4 regions of the Methylophilus sp. 5 genome follow, and region 3 is predicted to be linked to each of the others. Evidence: predicted binding sites of a transcription regulator. Region 3 holds the regulator's gene; each other region holds the start of a gene.
The links. The regulator sigma-54, encoded in region 3, starts transcription at its own class of promoters, with help from an activator protein. The targets are predictions, from matches to a motif close to TGGCACNNTTCCTGCT.
Positions count from the first base shown of each region.

Region 1: a site for sigma-54 is predicted at 2,205-2,220, ahead of METH5_RS0106665 (TorF family putative porin). Genes of this name have one in related genera too.
Region 2: a site for sigma-54 is predicted at 1,002-1,017, ahead of METH5_RS15980 (prepilin-type N-terminal cleavage/methylation domain-containing protein). Genes of this name have one in related genera too.
Region 4: a site for sigma-54 is predicted at 2,157-2,172, ahead of glnL (nitrogen regulation protein NR(II)). Genes of this name have one in related genera too.

Region 1 covers NZ_KI911560.1:1,416,871-1,423,010, forward strand. Annotated here, with positions in the region: gene METH5_RS0106650 (DUF1993 family protein) at 1-229, opposite strand, end outside; gene METH5_RS0106655 (YifB family Mg chelatase-like AAA ATPase) at 242-1,741, opposite strand; gene METH5_RS0106660 (accessory factor UbiK family protein) at 1,787-2,035, opposite strand; gene METH5_RS0106665 (TorF family putative porin) at 2,293-3,240, shown strand; gene glnK (P-II family nitrogen regulator) at 3,300-3,638, shown strand; gene METH5_RS0106675 (ammonium transporter) at 3,654-5,051, shown strand; gene METH5_RS0106680 (peptidase domain-containing ABC transporter) at 5,168-6,140, shown strand, end outside.
Region 2 covers NZ_KI911560.1:1,759,757-1,765,896, reverse strand. Annotated here, with positions in the region: gene METH5_RS0108470 (SRPBCC family protein) at 102-647, shown strand; gene METH5_RS15980 (prepilin-type N-terminal cleavage/methylation domain-containing protein) at 1,048-1,455, shown strand; gene METH5_RS15975 (prepilin-type N-terminal cleavage/methylation domain-containing protein) at 1,553-1,906, shown strand; gene METH5_RS0108455 (alpha/beta hydrolase) at 1,983-2,633, shown strand; gene xseB (exodeoxyribonuclease VII small subunit) at 2,715-2,960, shown strand; gene METH5_RS0108445 (polyprenyl synthetase family protein) at 2,988-3,878, shown strand; gene dxs (1-deoxy-D-xylulose-5-phosphate synthase) at 3,881-5,725, shown strand; gene folE2 (GTP cyclohydrolase FolE2) at 5,775-6,140, shown strand, end outside.
Region 3 covers NZ_KI911560.1:1,004,361-1,010,500, reverse strand. Annotated here, with positions in the region: gene METH5_RS0104790 (anhydro-N-acetylmuramic acid kinase) at 1-880, opposite strand, end outside; gene tyrS (tyrosine--tRNA ligase) at 999-2,237, shown strand; gene METH5_RS0104780 (RNA polymerase factor sigma-54) at 2,283-3,830, opposite strand; gene lptB (LPS export ABC transporter ATP-binding protein) at 3,837-4,583, opposite strand; gene lptA (lipopolysaccharide transport periplasmic protein LptA) at 4,597-5,253, opposite strand; gene lptC (LPS export ABC transporter periplasmic protein LptC) at 5,269-5,901, opposite strand; gene METH5_RS0104760 (SIS domain-containing protein) at 5,928-6,140, opposite strand, start outside.
Region 4 covers NZ_KI911560.1:1,150,122-1,156,261, reverse strand. Annotated here, with positions in the region: gene ntrC (nitrogen regulation protein NR(I)) at 1-994, opposite strand, end outside; gene glnL (nitrogen regulation protein NR(II)) at 1,014-2,114, opposite strand; gene METH5_RS0105475 (DUF4124 domain-containing protein) at 2,224-2,715, opposite strand; gene glnA (type I glutamate--ammonia ligase) at 2,842-4,251, opposite strand; gene METH5_RS0105465 (rhodanese-like domain-containing protein) at 4,604-5,053, shown strand; gene aroE (shikimate dehydrogenase) at 5,084-5,908, shown strand; gene mtgA (monofunctional biosynthetic peptidoglycan transglycosylase) at 5,918-6,140, shown strand, end outside.

The DNA.
Region 1 (6,140 bases), 410 kb from region 3:
ATTGGGGGATCTCCAGCCCGGCCAGTCTTGCGCCTGCGCCTTTGCTCATATCGCTCACCAGTTGCACTTGTTTGATGAGCGGGTACATATCGACTGACAAACGGCTGTTGAGTAGCACCTCAGGCGCCACTTTTTTCTGCTCTGCGTATAGCTCACCTTGTTGCAAAATGTGTTTCAGGTTTTGCAACGTGCGCAGCAGTGGCGCGATACTGACATCATATAAATGCATGGCATGAGCCTCTTAATAGTCATAACGCCGATATTGTAACGCTTCTGCAATGTGTGCATCGCTAATGTGTGTTACCCCGGCCAGGTCGGCAATGGTTCTGCCGACTTTGAGAATACGGTGATAGCTGCGGGCCGAGAGTGAGAATTTGTGCATGGCGGTTTGCAGTAGCTGGCTGGCCTGCTCGCCAAGTTGGCACACATGGGCAATCTCCAGCGGTCCTAGCGTGGCGTTGGGTTTGTGCTGGCGGTGCATTTGCCGGTCTCGCGCCAGCATCACCCGCGCTCGCATGCTGGCACTACTTTCACTGGGCTGGTGATGGCTTAACTCCTCAGGCTTGAGCGCGGGGACGTCGATATTCATGTCGATTCGGTCTAGTAGCGGGCCAGATAGCTTGTTTTTATAACGCAATATTTGTTCTGGCGTACAGCGACAGCGCTGGTTGTAATGGCCAAAATAGCCGCATGGGCATGGGTTCATGGCCGCAATGAGCTGAAATTGTGCCGGAAAAGTGGCTTGCCTGGCGGCGCGTGAGATAGTGATGCTGCCGTTTTCAAGAGGTTCGCGCAGTACCTCCAGCACTTTACGGTCAAATTCTGGCAGCTCATCTAAAAATAGCACGCCATGATGCGCGAGGCTGATTTCGCCAGGCCGTGGTACGCTGCCGCCACCAACCAGTGCCACTGCGGAGGCAGTATGGTGCGGCGCCCGAAACGGACGCTTCTTCCAGGCCGTCGCCGGAAACTGCCCGGTCAGTGACAAAATCGCAGCACTTTCGAGTGCTTCTTGCGTGGTCATGGCAGGCAATATGCTGACAAAACGTTGCGCCAGCATGCTTTTGCCGGTGCCGGGCGGGCCGCTCATCAATAAGCTATGTTGGCCCGCGGCCGCGATCTCCAAGGCGCGTTTGGCCCGTAGTTGGCCTTTCACTTCCTGATAGTCCGGCAATTCAGTGCGTTCAATCGGCATCACCAAGGGGTGCTGCGGCAATGCTTGTTTGTCAGACAAGTGCGCGCATACCTCAAGCAGACTGTTTGCTGCAAAAATGGTGCAGCCTTCGACCAGGCTGGCCTCAAATGCACTTTCTTGGGGCAAAATAGCCGCTCGCGTACTGGTTGTGTCTTGAAGTAGATGATATGTCATCGCCAGCGCGCCACGGATCGGCCGTAATGCGCCTGTGAGTGCTAATTCACCGGCAATAACGTAGTTCGCAAGCTGCTGCTTGGGCAGTTGGCCAGATGCGGCCAGAATGCCGAGCGCAATTGGCAGGTCGTAGCGCCCACCTTCTTTGGGCAAGTCTGCTGGCGCAAGGTTGACTGTTATGCGACGGGCAGGAAACTCAAATTGCGCGGTCTGTATCGCAGCGCGCACGCGGTCCTTGCTTTCTTTGACCTCAGTTTCTGGCAGGCCAACGATGGTAAAGCTCGGCAGGCCATTGGCCAGATGCACCTCTACCACTACTTCTGGCGCGTCCATGCCACTTAATGCACGACTATATAGTACCGCCAGACTCATTGCGCACCCTTAAACATCAGAATGCTAACAATTGTAAATTAATTTTTACTTTTTAGCTGCGTGCGCCTGTTCCAGCTGGCTGATTTTTTCTTCCAGTGCTTGCAATTGCTGCTGGGTGCGTGCCAGTAGTGCCGATTGAATATCGAATTCTTCGCGCGAAACAAGTTCCATTTTGGTGAGCGCGCCCTGAAATAGTGCATGCAAGTTGGTTTCTAGCTCTGAAATGGGGCTTGATTCCACTAGTTGTTTGATTTTTAAAGATAATTCTTGAATTTTTTCATTGGTAAATAGCATGATGATGGCTCCTTTGCACAATATTTTAGCATGTATGGCGGCGTTAAAAATATAATTACCTAAATATATAAACTTAATAACTAATTAAAAACATATTGTTATAAAGTTATTATAATAATTTAGATTATATTTATATTTTAAATATATGATTTAATTGGTTTATGTAGATTGGCACGTGCCTTGCTTTGTGGTTAATGTTGTTTCATTCTCGTTTACAACAATTCGATCAAAGATTTTCACAGAGAGAGGACTCATAAATGCGTCAATCTATTTTGCTCACAGCAGTTTTGGGTGCATTATCTTTTGCACAAGTTTCATACGCAGCCGAAGAGGCTAAAGAAGAAGCTAAATCCGACTGGACTGCGACTGGTAACGTTTCTTTTGTATCAGATTACTACTCACGTGGTATTTCTCAATCATGGCACAAGCCAACCGCACAAGGCGGTATGGATATTACGCATTCCAGCGGTTTCTACGCGGGTGTGTGGGGTTCGGGCGTGTCACCAAACACCTATCCTGATTCAACGACTGAAATCGACATCTATGGCGGTTACAACGGTAGCGTGCCAGGGATTGAAGGTTTGGGCTGGTCTGCTGGCCTGTATGGTTACCTGTATCCAGGTGGCTCTTGGAAAAAATACCGGGCTTCAAATGCGGTTAACCCAAATGATGTATTGACACCTAAAGGTGGTAGTTGGGACACTTATGAAGCTAACGTTGGTTTATCTTATGGCTGGTTAAGCGGTAAACTGTCCTATACCTTGACTGACTGGTGGGGCGCGGATAAATCTACAGGTTGGGATGGCAGCACTAAGGGCTCAACTTACTTTGAGTTAAACGCGGCTTATCCATTGCCATGGTGGGAGTTGACATTAGTTGCTCACGTTGGTCGTTTGAATGTGGCTGGTAAACTGGACAAGTCATTTAGTCCAGATGGTGGTTTAAACTTACCAAGTACTTCCATTTCTGGAGCTACTAACCCAGATTACACAGACTGGAAGATTGGCTTGAGCAAGGCATTCAAAATTGGTGCTACCGAAGGTTGGAACGCCGGTGTGTACTGGGTTGAGTCAGACAACTCCCGCTACTGGGGTGAAAATGGCTATGGTGGTACAAGCTTTAACGGTAAAGGTACCAGCACAAAAGCTCAAAGTAAAAACCTGAATGATGGTCGTTTGGTATTAACCGTCGGTCGTACATTCTAATAAGCAAGTTTAGATCTGGCGGGCATTGTGCCCGCCAGAATTAATAACGGGAGAAGCAAATGAAATTTGTATCCGCAATAATCAAGCCATTTAAGCTTGATGAAGTGCGTGAGGCTTTGTCCAATATTGGCGTACAAGGCATCACAGTCACTGAGGTCAAAGGGTTTGGCCGTCAAAAGGGGCATACCGAGTTATATCGTGGGGCAGAATATGTCGTGGATTTTTTGCCTAAAGTAAAGCTTGAAGTCGCCATTAAGGATGACATGCTTGATCAGGTCGTTGATGCGATCGAAAAAGCAGCAGCAACGGGCAAAATCGGTGATGGCAAAGTATTTGTCTTCGATCTGGAACAAGTTTACCGCATACGTACCGGCGAAACCGGTCCGGATGCGCTCTAAGAAAGGGCTTCAGCTATGAAGAAAATTCTTTCCATGTTGTCACTGGTCGCTTTGATCGGCCTGGCAGCAACCCCAGTCAGTTATGCTGAAGAAACTGTGACAGAAACAATCACAGTACAAGAAACAGTCACCCCTGATGCAGCACCCGCGGCCGAAGCGCCTGCTGCAGAAGCTGCACCTGCCGCCGCTGAGGCTGCGCCAACACTGGACGTGGGTAACACCGCATTCATGATTATTGCCACTGTGCTGGTGATTTTGATGACTATCCCTGGTCTGGCTTTGTTCTATGGTGGTTTGGTGCGTCAGAAAAACATGCTTTCTGTGTTGATGCAAGTGTTTGTGGTGTTCTCTCTGGTGTCTGTGCTGTGGGCGGCTTATGGCTACAGTATGGCGTTCAGCGAGGGTAATGCCATTGTTGGTGGCTTGAGCAAAGCATTTTTGTCAGGCATTACAACAGACAGCTTGACTGGCACAATTCCTGAGTATGTCTTCCTGACCTTCCAGATGATTTTTGCTGCGCTGACTCCGGCACTGATCGTTGGTGGCTTTGCAGAGCGTATGAAGTTCTCTGCTGTATTGTTGTTTACAGCGTTGTGGGTGACTTTTGCTTACGTACCAATGGCACACATGGTATGGGGCGGTGGCTACCTGGCTGAGCTGGGCGCTAAAGACTTCGCCGGTGGTACTGTGGTGCACATCAATGCTGGTGTGGCTGCGCTGGTGGGTGCTTTGCTGTTAGGCAAACGTATCGGTTACGGTAAAGAAGCGATGCCTCCGCACAATCTGGTGATGACCATGATTGGTGCTTCATTGTTGTGGGTGGGTTGGTTCGGCTTCAACGTAGGTAGCGAGCTGGCTGCAGATGCAACAGCAGGTATGGTGTTGGTGAATACACAATTGGCAACAGCTGCTGCGGTATTGGGCTGGATTTTTGCCGAGTGGTTGTTCAGAGGCAAGCCAAGCATGTTGGGTGCTGCATCAGGTGCGGTTGCTGGCCTGGTTGCAATTACGCCTGCCTGTGGTTTCATCGGTCCGATGGGTTCTATCATTCTGGGCTTCACTGCCAGCTTTGTCAGCCTGTGGGGCGTGACCAAGTTGAAAGGTGCGCTGGGTTATGATGACTCGCTGGATGTATTCGGTGTGCACGGCTTGGCGGGTATCTGGGGTGCAGTAGGCACTGGCGTGCTAATGGCTCCTGGCTTGGGTGGTGTTGGTTATGCCGAAGGCGTGACCATGGGTGGTCAAGTGACGACTCAAATCATCGCAGTGGTGGTGACATTGATCTGGACTGGTATCGTCAGCGTGATTCTTTACAAAGTGGTTGATGCCGTGGTTGGTTTGCGCGTCAGTGAAGAGTACGAGCGCGAAGGCCTGGATACAACAGAGCATGGTGAGCGCGCTTACAGCCTGTAATCCACCTTTGTTGCATAGATGTTAAAAAAGCGGCTCTTTTAAGAGCCGCTTTTTTTTGGAACTTATATAATGCATTGCTCTCCATGTAGTGGGCCTCAACTAAAATAACTCTTACGATGGCAAATCTGACTCCCTCCCTTTTGAGCCCGGTGCAACGGGTACTAAAACTAGCCAGCTTTGAAAAGCAGGATATTCTGCTACTGGTTTATCTGACACTCGCCTACGGTGTGCTCGGCATCGCCACACCAGTCGCGGTGCAAACCATGGTCAATATCGTCACTATGGGCGGCGTGCTGCAGCCCCTCTATGTAGTGGGTTTTATCCTGTTTTGCCTGCTGGGATTGTCGGGGGCGATTTACGCGATTGAGAGCTTTATAGTCGAGTTGATTCAGCGTCGGGTGTTTGTGCGCCACAGTTTACTGATTGCGCAGAACACGCAGCAGATTCATATTTCGGTCTACGATCAACACAACCCGGTCGAACTGGTGAACCGCTATTTTGATATCCAGACGGTGCAAAAGTCGGTGGCCACTTTGCTCACGGTGGGCCTCACCGCCTTGCTGCAAGGTTTGATTGGTAGCGTGGTGTTGTTGTTTTACAGTTTGTATTTCGGCATTCTGGTGATCCTGATGCTGATTGTGTTGTGGGCCATTGTGTTTTTGCTTGGCAAGCAGGCAGAAAACACTGCACTTAAAGAGTCAAAAGCCAAGTATGACATGGCCGCCTGGCTAGAGAATATTGCGCGTAACCGCTGGTTATCCAAATTTTATGGCGCTAAACAGCGCACCACACAAAATACTGAAGTGCTGGCACAAAACTATCTGGGTGCCAGAGTGCAGCATTTTAGAGTGTTGATGATTCAATTGATCGGGGCTGTGGGCATGTACGCCGTGATTGGCACCGGCATGCTGATTTTGGGCGGCACGCTGGTGATCAAAGGCCAGATCAACCTCGGCCAGTTTGTGGCTGCAGAGTTGATTATTTTTGGTGTGTTGTCAGCTTTTGTCCGTTTTGTGACCAAGCTTGAGTACTTTTACGATTTGCTGGCTGCAGTCGATAAGCTAGGTGTGCTGGAAACCTTGCCGGTAG
Region 2 (6,140 bases), 760 kb from region 3:
GGTAAAGTCACGGGTTGTTTTTAAAACTCAAAGACCGCCTACTTGTATCAAGCATCGCTTACTTTTAGTTTTAAAAATCTGTAAATATCAGGAGAAATGTAATGAAAAAAATTCTAGGCATTATTGCTGTTTCTTTATTGCCGTTGATCCCGCTCACCGCTGGCGCGCACGGCGCAGCTGCGTTGCGTTTTGAAAAAACCGTGACCATCAAAGCAGCCCCGGCAAAAGTGTGGGCATTGTTAAAAGACTTTGGCAATGTGCAAGCGTGGCACGCCGGGGTTGAATCAACCACTATTGAGCAGAAAAAAGACGAAAACGGTGATGACGCAACGTACCGTACCGTTAAACTCAAAAACGGCGGCGTGATGTACGAAAAACTGCGCTCAGCTGACGACGCAGGCATGCGTTTAAAGTATGAATACGTGATTGAAAAAAGCACCCTGCAAGTGTCTAACTTTTACCCAAGCATCACTGTGACCGGCAGCGGCAACGAAGCAGTGGTCACCGTTAAAGGCAGCTACACCCGTGCTGACTCTTCAAACATCCCAAAACCTGAGCAAAATGACGATGCTGCTACAAAAGCAGTCAACGACTACTTTGACGCAGGCTTGGAAAGCCTGAAAAAGGTCGCCGAATCGGGAAAGTAATTAGCCAGGGTTCTGGAAAGCGCACGCAAGGCAACAGTAAACCCTGGTGGAAGTTCTGGTAAGTCTTACGTTGTAAACAACAGTTTTTGCAAATGCAGTTTTGGCCAAAAGCTAAACACTGTCACCAAATAAAGGGATTGTGTACCACACAATCCCTTTTTTGCATTCTGCACCACCACTCTCGCCTGACCAAAAACATCACCTGCATTGCCAAAGTTTGACGATGGCTGTCACTTTACGTCATCTCTTATTTTGTCACCCTAGCCAAATCAGGCCAAATTCAAATCGAAGAAATAAAGCATAAAACCCCTTTAATTCATATTTTTCAACAAGTTAAGCGCACAAAAAACAAGCTGGCACACCTGTTGCTTTAGGGTTAGCGAACACTGTTGGAAAAGCAGTGAATGAAACAGTAGATTTCACTTTAAACTTGACTCAAAAGGAAAACATGATGAAAAAACACGTACAACAAGGTTTTACCCTGATTGAATTGATGATCGTTGTGGCCATTATCGGTATTTTGGCTTCTGTGGCGATTCCAGCATATACAGACTACGTGGAATCCGCACACGATGGTGCATGTATGGAAGAAGCCACAGCTTGGTCTAAACGTGCTTATGCCCAATTAGTTTTAGGCAATACAGTGCCTGATTACACAATTACTGCCACTAGCAATTGCTCAGCTGCGCCAGTCAAACCAACCGACGCCAGTAGCGCTGCTGCATTAGTCTTTACGCCTAGAAGCGGGACTGGTGCTACAGTTTCCTGCCTAATGTCTAACGCAGGTGCTTGCACAGTTGTTAAATAATTGAACTCTGCTGGTTGCGGTTTAGCAACCTGCCAAATCGCTAAAGACCCCTTGCGCCTAGCAGGGGGTCTTTCATTTAGAACCGATAGGATTAAGAATGCTTAATCAGAAGGCACTTATTCATCAGCAAGGCTTTACATTAATTGAGTTGATGATTGTGATCGCCATTATTGGCATTCTTGCTGCTATCGCTATTCCAAACTATCAAGAATACACTCATGAAGCAGCGGACAACGCGTGCCTCGCCGAAGCCCAACACTACGCACAATCTGTTTCTATTGCCATTTCTACCCATCATCCTGATTTGCCTACACACATCGCATCTGCCTGCCAACAAATAACAATCCCCAGCCAAATCGCCACCAGTTTGCAAGCTACTCCAACAAAAACAGGCACTGGAAAAGCAATCACTTGCGACCTAACCAACAACGGTCTTTGTACCAAGACCTGACTTTAAATTTAACCTCAACTCGAATAACCATTCTTTTTTTGCTAAACTTCAGCGGTCATAAAACTAGGCATATAAAGTGTTAGAAAGCATCATTAAACATCCACAAGCGAAAGACGCATGCATCATCTGGATGCACGGCCTTGGCGCCGACGGTCACGACTTTGAGCCTGTCGTGCAGATGCTCAACTTGCCGCATATTAAATTCATTTTGCCACATGCGCCTTATCGGCCTGTCACTTTAAACAACGGTTACGAGATGCGTGCCTGGTATGACATTATTGGCCTGCAGCCAGATAGCCCACAAGACGAGGCCGGCATCAATAGCATGCAACTGACAATTAACGCCATGATTGAAACAGAAATTGCGCGCGGCGTTCCTTCGCAACGTATTTTGCTAGCAGGGTTTTCACAAGGTGGCGCGATGGCGTTGCATACGGCTACGCGGTTCAATCAACCGTTAGCGGGCGTGTTGGCGTTATCCACTTACTTACCCTTGAAGCAGCAATTACAGCAGGCGCAACACCCGGCCAATAAACAATGTCCGATTTGGATGGCGCACGGGCGGCACGACAGTGTGATTACGCTGGCAACAGCACAATCGTCGAGGCAAACACTAGAGGCGGCAGGTTATCCGCTGGAGTGGCATGAATATGAGATGCCACACAGTGTTTGCGAGGAAGAAATCAACGACATTCGCCAATTTTTGCTACGCGTGCTCCCTGCTTGAGCTTAGCGCCGCACTTGAGAATAATCCCGCAAGACTGGGGAGTTTTGTTAAAATAGCTGGCGTTTTAACAGGCCTATTTTCATGAGTGCTTCTAAAAAGTCACCCTCTGCGGTGAATGACCAACAAACCTTTGCTGAACGACTGGCCGCGCTGGAGTCTATTGTTAAAAACATGGAGTCTGGTGAGCTACCGCTGGAGGCTGCATTAACGGCTTACACCGAAGGCATGCAATTACTGCAAGCTTGCCAGGCGTCACTGCAACAAGCCGAACAATCCGTGATGATTTTAAACCAGCAGCAACAGCTGACGCCATTTGAGGCGAACTAACGCGTTGATGATGGTTGGTTTTTATTCATGACTCCCCCTGTTTTTGTGTTTGATCATTGGGCCACGTTGCATCAGCAACGTGTTGAACAGGTATTGTCACGCGCATTGCCTGGTGACGATACACTCCCCGAGCGCTTGCACGAGGCCATGCGCTATGCAGTGCTGGGTGGCGGTAAACGTGTACGCGCGTTATTGAGCTATGCAGCAGCAGAGTTGGCTGGCGCCACGCCCTTGGCGGCAGATGCAGCAGCCGCAGCGGTAGAGCTGATCCACGCATTCTCGCTGGTGCATGATGATATGCCGTGTATGGACGATGACGACCTGCGCCGCGGCAAACCCAGTTGCCACAAACACTATGATGACGCGACTGCTTTGCTGGTTGGCGATGCTTTGCAAAGCCTGGCATTTGAAAGCATTGCCAACACAAACGCGGCACAAGCCTTAAAACAGGTGCAAGTGCTGGCAAAAGCAACCGGCTCACGCGGCATGTGTGGTGGCCAGAGCATAGACTTGCAAAGCACCGGCAAGCGTTTATCGCGTGACGCACTCGAAACCATGCATCAATATAAAACAGGCGCACTGATTGAAGCGGCGGCGTTACTGGGTGCCTATACGGCGGACCAGACGGATAAGCAACTCATAACAACCCTGACACAATACAGCCAGCATATGGGGCTGGCATTTCAAGTGGTCGATGATATCTTGGATGCCACCGCAGATACACAAACACTGGGCAAAACCGCAGGCAAAGATGCCTTGCAAGAAAAATCGACTTACGTCAGCTTGCTGGGCTTAGAAGAAGCAAAAGCCTTGGTAAACACCTTGTATGCGCAAACATTACAGCTATTAGCTGGCTTTGGCCCGCAGGCAGATCCGCTGCGCGGCATTGCCAAATTTATTTGTGAGCGCCCATTTTAATCATGACTTCGCTGCTGTCCCGTATTCAATCCCCTACCGATCTGCGCACGCTTGAGCGGTCACAACTAAAAGTACTGGCCGCAGAATTACGCGCTTTTCTGATTCAGAGCGTGTCACAAACAGGCGGGCATCTGGCCTCTAACCTGGGCGTGGTTGAGCTCACTATCGCACTGCATTACATCTACAACACGCCAGACGACCGCCTGGTATGGGATGTTGGCCACCAAACCTACCCGCACAAAATTCTGACTGGCCGCCGCGAAGCGATGGCTCACTTACGCAAAGCAGGCGGCATTGCCGGGTTCCCCAAGCGTGACGAGAGTGAGTACGACACTTTTGGCACTGGCCACTCAAGCACCTCGATTTCTGCGGCATTAGGCATGGCCGTTGCGGCCAAAGCGCAAGGCTCCAACCGCCGTAGCGTCGCGATTATTGGCGATGGCGCCATGACCGCAGGCATGGCGTTTGAAGCCTTGAACAATGCCGGGGACATGGACACCAACATCCTGGTGATTCTTAATGACAACGACATGAGCATCTCCAACAACGTTGGGGCGCTCAATAACTACCTGGCGCGCCTAATGTCGGGCAAGCTGTATGACAGCGTGCGCCGCAGCGGTAAAAAAGTGCTGGACATCATGCCGCCAGTCAAAGAATTTGCACGCCGCGCCGAAGAGCACGCCAAAGGCATGGTCACGCCGGGCACCCTGTTTGAAGAATTTGGCTTTAATTATATTGGCCCGATTGACGGCCATGACATCGACACACTGATGGATACGCTAGGCAATATCCGCCAGTTGCAAGGCCCACAGTTTTTGCATGTGGTGACACAAAAAGGCAAAGGCTACAGCCCGGCTGAAGATAACCCGAACAAATACCATGGCGTGAGCAAGTTTGACCCGCAAAACGGCCATAGCCTGAGCAGTAATGAGCGCCCCACTTACACGCAGATTTTTGGTGACTGGCTGGTCGATATGGCCGCCGCCGATGACAAACTGGTTGGCATCACGCCCGCCATGTGTGACGGCTCCGGCCTCAACCGTTTTGCTGAGGCTTATCCGCAACGCTATTTTGACGTGGGCATTGCCGAGCAGCATGCACTGACATTTGCCGCAGGCATGGCTTGCGACGGCCTAAAACCAGTAGTCGCGATTTACTCCACCTTTTTGCAGCGCGCCTATGACCAATTGATTCATGACATTGCATTGCAAGAGTTAGATGTTTTACTGGCAATAGACCGTGCTGGCCTGGTGGGCGCCGATGGCCCGACGCACGCAGGCAGCTTTGATTTAAGCTTTATGCGTTGCATCCCCAATATTGTCATCATGGCGCCTAGCGATGAAAACGAGTGCCGCCAAATGCTGACTACTGGCTATCATTACCCTGGCACGGCTGCTGTACGTTACCCGCGTGGTAGCGGCATAGGCGCAAGCATTTCTCAGGCACTGGAGTCACTGCCCATTGGTAAGGCACAGTTGCTGCGCCAAGGTAAAAAAGTGGCGATTTTGGCCTTTGGCAGCATGCTGCAAGCGGCGCTGCAAGCCGCAGAAACGCTCAATGCCAGCGTAGTGAATATGCGGTTTATCAAGCCGCTCGACGAAGCAATGGTACTAGAGATGGCGCGCACGCACGATTACCTACTCACCGTGGAAGAAAACGCATTAATGGGTGGCGCGGGTGCGGCGGTAATGGAATGCTTGCAAGCACATGGCCTGGCTAAACCTATCCGCTGCCTGGGTTTGCCTGACCAATTTATTGAGCACGGTAACCACGAAACTATGCTGACAGAATGTGGTCTAGACAAGAACGGTATTATGTATGCTATTGAGAAATTAATTTCCGAGTAGTAAACTCAACTATTAATTAACAGGCGGGAAAGCCCGCGATGGAACCCTGATGAATCAACCCGTGATCCCCACAACGATAGAAGATGTGCAGAATACGCCCGATGTGCGTAGGCTGGACATCAACAAAGTCGGTATCAAATCTATACGTCATCCAGTCATTGTCAAAGACAAAACCGGTGGTGAGCAACATACTGTTGCCATGTTTGATATGTATGTGCATTTGCCGCACAACTTCAAAGGCACGCACATGTCTCGTTTTGTCGAGATTTTAAACATGAACGAGCACGCGATTTCTATCGACTCATTCGAAACGATTCTGCGTCAGATGGTAGAGCGATTGGAAGCAGAGTCCGGCTATGTAGAAATGCGCTTCCCTTACTTTATCAATAAGGCAGCGCCGGTTTCTGGCGTCAAA
Region 3 (6,140 bases):
AGTGTTGCTGCAATGCTTGTGCAATGCTTACAGCGCTGAGCTCCAGTAGCGTGCGTGCGACATTTTGCGGTGTGTCAGTGTTAGCTTGCAGATGCAAGTTGAGCCAGGCCTGATTAAACAGGTCACGGCCAGTGCTTTTGGGTGTTGGCAGCGCAAAGTAAGGGGCAGCCAGCATTGCGTGAAGTAACGCCTGATTGACACTGCCACCCGCTGCCCACTGCCCGCCTGCATCATATGTGTTACCTGTGTGCTGCAGCGTCCAGGCGTCCATCAGCAGGTTGCCGGGGCCAGAGTCAAAACCAATCACCTGGCCATTAATGGGCAAATCACTCAGGTTGGCAATGCCGCCGATATTAATCATGACACGGTGTGTATCTGGCGCAGAAAAAACGGCCTGATGAAAGGCTGGCACCAGTGGCGCACCTTGGCCACCAGCGGCAATATCGCGACTACGAAAGTCGCCCACCACGGTGATGCCTGTGCGCTCGGCCAGGCGCGCGTGGTTGCCCAGTTGCAGGGTATATGCCTGTCCATTAGGGAGGTCAGGGCAGTGGCGTATGGTTTGCCCGTGGCAGCCAATGGCGCTTACTGCGCTGGCTGATAATCTGGCGTCTGTCAGCAAGCCTTGCACGGCCTCTGCATACAAGTCAGCGAGCCGGTTAGACACAATGGCGGCAGTATGTAATTCATGCTGTGCGGGGGTGTGTAAATCGAGCAACAATTGCCGGATATCAGCCGGGTAAGGCAGGAAGTATTGGCCTTGTTGTGCCAGGTGTTCACCTTGTTGTGTCACCACTACTGCATCTACGCCGTCTAGACTCGTGCCAGACATCAGGCCGATAAACAGGCGTGCTTGGGGGGGCGTAGCAGAAAAATTCATAAGGCATAAGTGTAACACTGCTCATGCTCGGCTTACAGAAATGCATGGGATTACGTTAAAATAGCGGTTTTACTTTGATGACAAAGTACGCCGCGGCGTAGCTTTAAAAAGAGCCTTTATGACAGACGTAACCCAACCTTCAACCGCTGCTGAAGCTTTGAACCCAGCCATTGCAAATGCACTGGCCATTATCAAGCGTGGTGCCGATGAGCTGTTGATCGAGCAAGAGCTGATTGAAAAGCTGAAAACCGGCAAACCGCTGCGCGTTAAAGCGGGCTTTGACCCAACTGCGCCAGACTTGCACCTGGGCCACACTGTGCTGATTAATAAATTGCGCCAGTTGCAGGATCTGGGTCACCAGATTTTGTTTCTGATTGGTGACTTTACCGGCATGATTGGTGATCCGACCGGTAAGAGTACGACGCGCCCGCCGTTAACGGTTGAGCAGGTGAAAGCCAATGCCGACACTTACTCCGAGCAGGTGTTTAAGATTTTAGACCCGGCCAAAACCGAGATTGTGTTTAACTCGGCATGGTTAAGTGACCTGGGGGCGGCCGGTATGATCAAGTTAGCTGCCAGCCATACAGTGGCGCGCATGCTGGAGCGTGATGACTTCTCCAAGCGCTTTAAAGGCAACCAGCCGATTGCAATTCACGAGTTCTTGTATCCCTTGTTGCAAGGCTATGATTCAGTGGCATTGCGGGCAGATTTGGAATTGGGCGGCACCGACCAGAAATTTAACCTGCTAATGGGCCGTGAGCTGCAAAAACAGGCTGGGCAGTCACAACAATGTGTGTTGATGATGCCGTTGCTGGAGGGCCTGGATGGCGTGAATAAAATGTCCAAGTCGCTGGGTAACTATATTGGTATTAGCGAGGCGCCCGAGACTATTTTTGCCAAAATCATGTCTATTTCTGATGCATTGATGTGGCGTTATATTGATTTGTTGTCGTTCGCTTCATTAGATACTGTTGCCCAGTGGAAAGCGCAAGTGGCGGGGGGTGAAAACCCGCGCGATATCAAAGTCGGGTTTGCGCAAGAAATCGTGGCCCGCTTTCACGGCCAGGCCGCGGCTGAAAAAGCCTGGCAAGATTTTCAAACCCGCGCCAAAGGCGGTATTCCTGATGATGTGCCACAGGTAGAGGTGACGATTGAGGGTGACAGTATTGGCATCAGCCAATTGCTGAAACAGGCTGGCTTGGTAGAAAGCACTAGTGAAGCCATGCGCGCTGTGCAGCAGGGCGGGGTAAAGCTGGATAGCGTGAAGGTGGATGATAAAAATCTGCCAGTGGCAAAAGGCGTGACCGTGGTCGCCCAGGTGGGTAAGCGCAAGTTTGCTAAAATCACAATTAAATAACAAACTCGTAACCAACAAAAAGGCCGCAGATGCGGCCTTTTTGTTTTACAGCGACTTGCGTAAATTTGCGGGCGGAATACTCAGCGACTCGCGATATTTTGCAATGGTGCGGCGGGCGACCACAATGCCTTGTTGCGCCAGCGTATCGGTAATTTGGTTATCCGATAATGGTTTTTTCTGATTTTCTTCGGCCACCATTTGCTTGATTAAGGCGCGAATAGCGGTCGCTGAGCAGGAGCCGCCAGCATCGGTTGCGACTGAGCTACCAAAAAAGTATTTAAGCTCCAGCACCCCGCGCGGTGTGAGCATATACTTATGCGTCGTCACGCGTGAAATGGTGCTTTCGTGCAAGTCTAGCTCTTCGGCAATTTCACGTAATACCAAGGGGCGCATGGCAATTTCGCCATGCTCAAAAAAGTTGCGTTGACGGTCTACAATCGCTTGCGATACACGCAAGATCGTAGAAAAACGCTGCTGGATATTTTTAATCATCCATTTGGCTTCTTGCATCTGGCTTTGCAGATATTGGCCGGAACTATCGCGGTTGCGCTTAAGGATGTCCGCATACAATTGATTGATCCGCAGCTTGGGGATCACGCCATCATTGAGTGACGCCATCCAGATGCCTTTGATTTTTTTGACTACCACATCGTGCTGGATAAAGTGGTCATGACTAAAGGTAGCGAATTCGTTGCCAGGCTTGGGGTTCTGCTGGCGGATGAGTTGTTGCGCACCTTTAAGGGCGGTTTCATCGCAACTGAGCAGTTTGCGCAGTTTGACAAAGTCTTTGTTGGCCAGCAGCGCTAAGTGATCTTTGGCAATCGCCATAGCGATGCGCAAATAAGGCGTGTCTGCTGGGAGCGCTTGTAATTGCAGGCGCAGGCATTCGCACAGGTCGCGCGCGCCAACCCCAATCGGATCCAGGTTCTGGATCAATTTAAGGGCGGTTTCCAGCTCTAACAACTCAACTTCCAGCTCTGGGGGCAGCAGGTCGACAATTTCTTGTAAGTCCTGTTCCAGGTAACCATTATCATTAATACCGTCGAGTAAAAACTTCACCAGGTCCATGTCACGTTTGGACAAATGCGCCAGTTGTATCTGGTTCATCAAGTGTTCGCGCAAGCTGGTATTGCTGGCATCCTGACGCGAAAAATCACCGTCTTCATCGTCCATATTGTTGCGACCGGCTTCGTCCCAATTGCTGGTGCTGCCAAACTCCTCGTAGTCGTCTTCAAACTCGGGCGGTGAAAATTCTTCATTCAGATTGGCTTGTTCGCCTTCGTTGCCGCCAAGTTGGTCGTGCAACTCTTCGCGCAAGGTTTCTGCGGGTGCGGTGATTTCCGCCTGTGTGGCAACATCAAACGAGCTTGCATCAGGTAGCTCTTGCTCGGCCGCGGCGGTCGCGGTAGGGCTATTGTCTTCAAACTCGCCTTCTTCACCGTCGGCCATTTCCAGCAGCGGATTTTCCTGCAGGATGGTTTCCAGCTCTTGGCTCAACTCAAGTGTTGAGAGCTGCAACAGGCGGATAGACTGTTGCAGCTGCGGGGTGAGCGCCAGGTTTTGCGAAATACGTAGTTGCAGATTTTGCTTCATAACGGGTTACAGCCTAAAATTCTTGCCCAGATACACTTCACGTACGCCTTCGTTTTGAATGATTTCGTCGGGCGTGCCCGCGGCAAACACGGCGCCTTCATTCACGATATAAGCCCGGTCACAAATATCCAGGGTTTCGCGTACGTTGTGGTCTGTAATTAAAATACCGATATTCTGGCTGCTCAGGTAGCGGATAATTTTTTGAATCTCAATCACCGCAATCGGGTCAATCCCGGCAAACGGCTCATCCAGCAAAATGAATTTTGGGTCGGTCGCCAGGCAACGGGCGATTTCGACGCGGCGACGTTCACCGCCGGACAAACTCACTGCCTGACTATTGCGAATATGCTGGATATGCAACTGATCCAGCAAGGACTCCAGCCGCGCTTCACGCTCTTCTTCTGTATGGGGGCGGGTTTCGAGAATGGACAAAATGTTGTCAGTGACCGTCATTTTGCGAAAAATAGAGGCTTCTTGTGGCAGATAGGCCAAGCCCATGCGTGCGCGCTCATGCATGGGTGCGTGGCTCACGTCTGCCCCGTTGAGCGTAATGCTGCCATCATCCAGCGCGACTAAGCCCACAATCATATAAAAGCTGGTGGTTTTGCCGGCGCCATTTGGGCCCAGTAAGCCAATCACTTCGCCGCTGCGCAGCTCAAGCGTGGTGTTTTTAACCACGGTGCGCCCCTGATAGGCTTTTTTCAGGTGGCTAACACGCAAATGGTTCTGATCTGGTGAAACGGATGTCTGCATAAGGCCGGTGTCTTTAAGGTTGCGCTTTCGCGGGCTCGCTGCTGGTGTCGTTAGGCGCCGGTTCTACTTTAATTTGCAGAGAACGGTTCATGCGCAGCCCTTGCTGTGTTGTTGGTTTGTTATCAATCACCGGCGGTGTGGTTTTATTTTTTGGCTGAATGGTCGCTTTTACACGACTGCCAGCGGTGCCGTTGGGATTGGCTTTGGTGCCGCCAATGACTTCGGCATATTCTGCATTGGCGTCATAGCTAATGTAGTCGCCAGTGACCAGATCTTCGCCACGTTTGACCCATGCGTTAGTATAGAGTTGTACTTTGTCCATGCGGGCATTGTATTCAATGCGCTGGCCACTGCCTTGCATCCATTCGTTTTTGCCGGTGCGTTTTTGCTTGAAGGTGGTCGGGTTGCCAGTACACGTACTGTGCTGAAAGCCATCCTGATCTTCACGCACAATCATTTTGTCTGCTTTAATTTGCAGTGAGCCTTGGTTGAGAATCACATTGCCGGTGTAAATGCTGATTTTTTTGGCATCGTTCACCGTCACCGTGTCTGCTTCCAGCTCTATTGGCTGGTCGCGGTCGGACTCTTCAGCCAGCGCGCTGCTTGACCACTGTAATAGCGCCAGTAAGGTCAAGCAGGTGGCATAAAATAATGGCTTGTGCGTGTTCAACTCATTTCTCCAGAATCAACGACCCTTGTGATTGCCTGCTTTGGCAGGCGCTGCCGGGCTTGCAGCTTTGGTGACGACAGGTGCGCGTACATAATGTACGTGTACCCGGTTAAATAATTGCATGGTGCCCGCCTTGTTATCAAAACGCATGCCGGTGCCGGTAATCACGGTGGCCGGTTGTTGGCGGATGGTGACCGGCAAGTCGGTATGGGCAACGTCTGTATCCGGCTCCAGCATCAAACGCTCGGTTTGTAACTGCATTTCACCCTTGACTGCCGTCGCCTGGCGGACCACTTTTACCTGTTTACTAAACTCGACCAGTTTACCATTGGCAGATACTTTGCCATGCTGGCCATAAATTTGTGTGTATGGTTTTCCCTGGCCAAACTGTGTGAAGCGCGGGCGTTGTAATTCGGTGTAGTCATTATCTGGAAAATGGCGCATTTCTGCCGCCGCCAGCACATATTTGGTATTGCCTGTGGCATCGGTACGCGTGCTGACAAAGTTGTATAGCATGTAGTCAGGGTCGTGACGATTCAGCCGGCCCAAGCTCAAGCCCTGCTCCTGTACCGTCTGGTTGATCCAAAACGTTAGCAGCGCTAAAAATAACATTAACGCAATCGGCAATAAAATCGGGTGTTTAAGCATGCGAGAGTTCCAGTGCACCGGCGAGCCTAAACCACTTTTGCCTTGAGTAAGTCATGCATATTAAATGCGCCCACCAATTGCTGTTGTTCGTTCACTGCCATAAACCCGTTAATTTTATATTGCTCCATCATGTTGACTGCTTCAACCGCCATTTGTTGCGTGCCCAACAAGCGCGGCTGTTTGTTCATGACAGTGTGAATAGCCGTTTGCGCGTTGGTGTCGCCTTGCATAAACAGGCG
Region 4 (6,140 bases), 150 kb from region 3:
CACCTAACTGCTGAGCGCTGTGAGCCAAAAAGTGCTTGGTCAGCAGGGGGATGTCTTCTCTGCGCTCGCGCAAGGGTGGCAGGCGCAAGCGAATCACATTTAAGCGGTGAAACAAGTCTTCACGGAACAGACCTTGCTTCACACGTTCTTCGAGGTCCTGGTGCGTCGCTGCGATTACGCGTACGTTGACTTTAATTGGCTGGTGGCCGCCGACGCGGTAAAACTGGCCATCAGATAACACACGTAGTAAGCGTGTTTGTAAGTCTGCAGGCATGTCGCCAATTTCATCCAGGAATAAAGTGCCGTTGTCGGCTTGTTCAAAGCGCCCTCTCCTCGCAGCGGCTGCGCCGGTAAAGGCGCCACGTTCGTGGCCAAACAATTCAGATTCTAATAAATCTTTAGGAATAGCTGCGGTGTTAATGGCAATAAATGGCTTGTCTGCACGCGGGCTATGTCTGTGCAATGCGCTGGCGACCAGCTCTTTGCCACTACCTGACTCGCCATTGATGAGCACTGTTGAATGCGAGCGGCTGAGACGGCCAATCGCACGAAAAACCTCTTGCATGGCAGGTGCCTGACCAATAATTTCTGGTGACGGGCCTGACTCTTCAACGGCTTCTACCGATTGGCGCATGCTTTCTTCAACCGCGCGTTTGATGATCTCAATCGCCTGATCGACATCAAACGGTTTAGCCAGGTACTCAAAAGCGCCGCCCTGAAAAGCGGCTACGGCGCTTTCAAGATCAGAGTAAGCTGTCATGATAATGACGGGGATGTCTGGAAAACGTTGTTTGACCTCTGACAGAAAATCGAGCCCTGAACCGTTAGGCATGCGAATATCGCTGACGATGACTTGCGGTTGCTCGCGGTTTAATGCATTGAGGGCTTCGGCAGGTGACGAGAATGTTTTGAAATCAAAGTCAGTGCGTGCCAGTGCCTTTTCAAACACCCAGCGGATGGATTTGTCGTCGTCTAAGATCCAGATTGGCTTCATAGCTATTTCTCGTAAATTATTATGCTGATGATTTTAATTGCGTACTCTCGATGGGTAGCAATATATGAAAAATGGTTTTACCTGGCTGTGAATCGCAATCTATCATGCCATGGTGTTGTGTAATAAAGGTTTGTGCCAGCGCAAGCCCCAAGCCTGTGCCGCCTTCGCGGCCAGAGACCAGCGGGTAAAAAATACGCTCTTTAATACCTGCCGGAATGCCAGGGCCGTTATCAATAATCTCCAGATGGATACCAACCCGGTAGCGTTTTCTGGCCAGTGTAATTTGCCGCTCGGCCCGGGTGCGAAAGGTAATGCTCGCACTCTCTGTCTGATTTTGCTGCATGGCCTGTGCCGCGTTACGCGCTATGTTGAGCACGGCCTGAATCAACTTTTCGCGGTCACCAATGAGCTCTGGCAGGCTGGTGTCGTAATCTCGAATGACGCGAATATGATTGGGTGACTCCGCCAATAACAAGCTGCGCACGCGCTCTAGTACCTCGTGAATGTTAGTCGGCTCGTATTTAGGCACGCGGTGCGGTGCCAGCAACCTGTCCATCAAGCTGTGCAAGCGATCAGCTTCTTTAATGATGACTTGGGTGTATTCTTTCAGGCTTGGTTGCGGTAGCTCAAACTCAAGCAATTGGGCTGCGCCACGCAAACCGCCTAAGGGGTTACGGATTTCATGGGCCAGGTTGCGTAATAGCTCAGAGTTGGCTTGTTGCTGAATCAGCATGCGCTCTTCACGCGCGATACGTAACTGCTGATCCATCTGTACAAACTCCAGAATCAGCATGTCTTCTGGCGCTTGGTTAAATGTGGTCGAAATCGGTGTCACCGTGCAGGTCACGGCCGTAGTATGGCCACGTTGTGTGGTCAGTATGAACTCATGCTCACGATAAGGGCTTTGCGTTTGAATGGCATTGGTGACTGCCATTTGTAAAATCTCGCAATTCACGAACACATCATGAATATGTACGCCGTGGATTTGGTTGGCGCTGAACGCGAACAGAATCTCTGCGCTCGAGTTGGCATAGGTCACTTCCAGTTGGTTATTGAGCAGAATCACTGCGGTGGCAATGTGCTCTAAACCGCTAAACCCGGTGGGAGATTTTTGAACCATATCCTAAGCTTGTTAAAAAGAGTGAATCACGCCCTGTTTTAAAGCAAAAGCCAAGCCAGTTCTAACTTGGTTGCCAAAAATGGTTTAAAGCATTCCCAAAATGGTGCGTTTAAAGATTGAGTTCTTTGTTGAGTAGTTCAATGTTGCGCTCATGCGCCTGAATTTCAGCTTCGATTAAATGCAGTTTTTCATCATATTTGGCGACGTTTCTAAACGTTTTACCGTTGGCACCTTTATAGACCTCAGGGGTGTTTTGTGCGTCTTCATATAACTGTTTAGCGTTCTCAAGTGCTTGTTTTTCTTGAGATAATTCACTCATTAGCAATTCACGTCGCTTTTGGTCGCGCTGGTTCTGTGTCTGGTTATCCACTTTAGGAAAGTTAGCCGGAGAAGGTGTTTTTGCGCTGGATCTTTTTTCACGCGCAACGGGCGGTGGCTCTGCAGATTTAGGGCCGCTGATCACCAACTCAGACTTGCTATTACCTTCTGGCTTTATGTTGGTGTAGGTAGTCACACCATTGCTGTCGGTATATTTATAAATATCCGCCAGAGCGTTGTTTGAGACCAGTACAAAAGCAACAATGTAAAAAAGTCTTTTCATGGCAATAGTTTAGAGTAGATTGTTGAGGTTATCAACGTGTGTTTGCGGCAAAAGGTTGACGATGCCAAGTGGGCATAAAAAAACAGGGCAGCCTGAGCTGCCCTGTTTTGGTGCGTTCTCTTGCGATTAGCAGGAGTAGTACAAACCAAACTCAACAGGGTGTGGTGTTTGACGCAATTTAGTGACTTCTTCCATTTTCAATGCGATATAAGCATCAATCCAGTCATCTGAGAAAACGCCACCGCGGGTCAAGAACTCGCGGTCTTTGTCCAGATACTCAAGCGCTTGCTCTAATGATGAACACACGGTTGGGATCAATGCATCTTCTTCTGGAGGCAGATGGTACAAGTCTTTAGTGGCTGGTTCACCTGGGTGAATTTTGTTTTGAACGCCATCAAGACCGGCCATCAGCAAGGCGGAGAACGCTAGGTAAGGGTTGGCAATCGGGTCTGGAAAACGCGCTTCAACACGGCGTGCTTTATCTGAGTGCACAAACGGAATACGAATAGCAGCAGAACGGTTTTTGGCAGAGTAAGCCAGTTTTACCGGTGCTTCGTAATGTGGCACCAGGCGCTTGTATGAGTTAGTGCCTGGGTTGGTGATCGCGTTTAATGCGCGTGCATGCTTGATGATACCGCCGATGTAGTACAGGGCGAAATCGCTCAGGCCAGCATAGCCGTTGCCAGCAAACAGGTTTTTGCCATCTTTCCATACAGATTGGTGCACGTGCATACCAGAACCGTTATCGCCAAACATTGGTTTAGGCATAAAGGTGGCTGTTTTGCCGTAAGCATGGGCTGTATTTGTGACAACGTATTTCAGGATTTGCGTCCAGTCAGCACGTTGTACCAATGTTGCAAATTTGGTACCAATTTCACATTGACCGGCAGTTGCCACTTCATGGTGATGCACTTCAACTGGTACGCCCAGCTCTTCCAGGGTAATCACCATGGCAGAACGGATGTCGTGCAATGAATCGACTGGAGGTACTGGGAAGTAGCCACCTTTAACACCTGGACGATGGCCTGTGTTGCCGCCTTCGAATTTTTCACCTGATGACCAAGCGGCTTCTTCGGAGTTAATTTTAACGAAACTACCACCCATGGTGGCATCCCATTGCACGCTGTCAAAAATGAAGAACTCTGGTTCTGGACCAAAGTACGCTGTGTCGCCCAGGCCGCTAGACTTCAAGTAAGCTTCTGCGCGCTTGGCCAGGCTACGTGGGTCACGGTCATAGCCTTTACCATCTGTAGGATCCACAACATCACAGGTGAGGACTAATGTTGGCTCGTCAAAAAATGGGTCAATGAATGCACTGCTTGCATCAGGCATCAGTTGCATGTCAGACGCCTGAATGCCTTTCCAGCCTGCGATAGATGAGCCGTCAAACGCATGGCCTTCAGTAAATTTATCTTCGTCGAAGTGAGACACTGGCACGGTCACGTGCTGCTCTTTACCTCTGGTGTCGGTAAAACGGAAATCAACAAATTTGATGTCGTTTTCCGCAACCAATTTCATTACATTAGCAACAGACATTACATTCTCCTCAATGATCAAGCTCAAACAGTGATTCAAGTTACGCACGTCAAAAAGGGATATGTTGCGGATGTCCCAGAACGTGCGCAAGGTAAAAACGATGGATTATTTGAATTCAGTTGAATGACTGAATCCACTAAAACTCAATGTGTAATATTAGCAGGAAGCATGCCACCCCAAAATAACCATTTTGCATGCTTATGGGGTATCTTACATAAAATTGTAAAATCGACATGCACTTTTAAGGTGCGACGCAACAAATTGTGCACCAATATGATGCATTGTGATTTTGGTCAGCTTTCGCAGGTATACTCGCCCTGTCAATACAGGTGATTAAGAGCGAAGGTGTGATTTGAACAGCGTCGAAAATATTTTAAATTTAGCGCATACGCGCGCCGCACAAACCGGATTGTCTTATGCCGGTGCCGTGACGCCGCAAGAGGCCTATGCGTTGATTAGCCAGGATAGTGATGCGGTACTAGTGGATGTGCGTTCGCGCGCAGAGTTAGAGCTGGTAGGGCGTGTGCCGCAAGCGACAGCGATAGAATGGGCATTTTACCCCGGCATGGTGGCCAATGCCGAATTTGCCGCGCAATTGCAGGCGCAAGTTGATAAATCACGCACGGTGGTTTTTATGTGCCGCACCGGCGGGCGCAGCCACAATGCAGCCTTGTTGGCGCAGCAGTTGGGTTATAGCCATGCTTACAACATGATTGAAGGCTTTGAAGGCGAGGCGAACCAGCTTAAGCAGCGGACGCTGATTAACGGCTGGAAGCATGCTGGATTGCCTTGGACTAACTAACCAATTAGACGAATTGAAGTTTCGCCGCGTATGACCGCAAAAAAATATGCAGTGATTGGTCATCCAATCGAACATAGTAAATCGCCACTGATTCATCAGGCGTTTGCCCAGCAGTTTAATCTATCTATTGTGTATGAAAAGGTGCTGGCGCCGCTGGATGGCTTTATGGCCACGGTTAAGCGCTTGCAGGCTGAAGGATTTCTAGGCGCAAATGTAACGGTGCCGTTTAAATTTGAAGCGTTTGATGCCAGCCAGGCCTTGTCCGCCCGTGCGCAGGCAGCGGGCGCGGTGAACACCTTAAGTTTTCAATCTTCGCAGCTGGTGGGTGACAACACGGATGGTTGCGGCCTGGTCAATGATATTCTCAAGCATCAGCATACCGCGTTGGCCGGGAAAAAAGTTTTATTGCTGGGCGCTGGCGGTGCCGCACAAGGGGTGATGCTGCCTTTGCTCGAGCAACAGCCGTTACAGCTGACGGTTGCCAATCGTAGCCTGGATAAGGCGCAAGCCATGGCGGACAGGTTTGCCGCAGACGCCGAGCGTAGCCGGACAGTATTGCAGGTGCACACATTTGCGGATTTATCTCAAACGTATGATGTGGTGATTAATGCGACATCGGCCGGATTAACCGAGAGTAAGCTCGCTATCCCGGCTGTGGTGTTTAAGCCCGGCATGCTGGCCTATGACATGATGTATGGCCGCGAAACGCCGTTTATGCAGCAGGCGCGCGCCGCAGGGGCGCAAGTGGCAGATGGTTTGGGTATGCTGGTAGAGCAAGCCGCCGAAGCATTTTCTCTCTGGCATGGTGTGCGCCCCGAAACGGCACCAGTCATCCAGTCTTTTCGTCAGTCCTAGATTTTTGCCATGAAACAAGCCATTAAGCTTTTTTTTGGCCTCTTGCTGCTGTGGGTCTGCTTGTATCAGCTGTGGGTGTTATTGCACATTTTGTGGTGGGTAGAGCATAACCCTGAGTCGACCGCTTTTATGGCAGCCCGGCTGGAAGTGATGCAAGAAAGCCACCCCGATGCCAAGCTGCAACAGCAGTGGGTGCCGTATGCGCGTATCAGCAGCCATTTAAAGCGCGCCG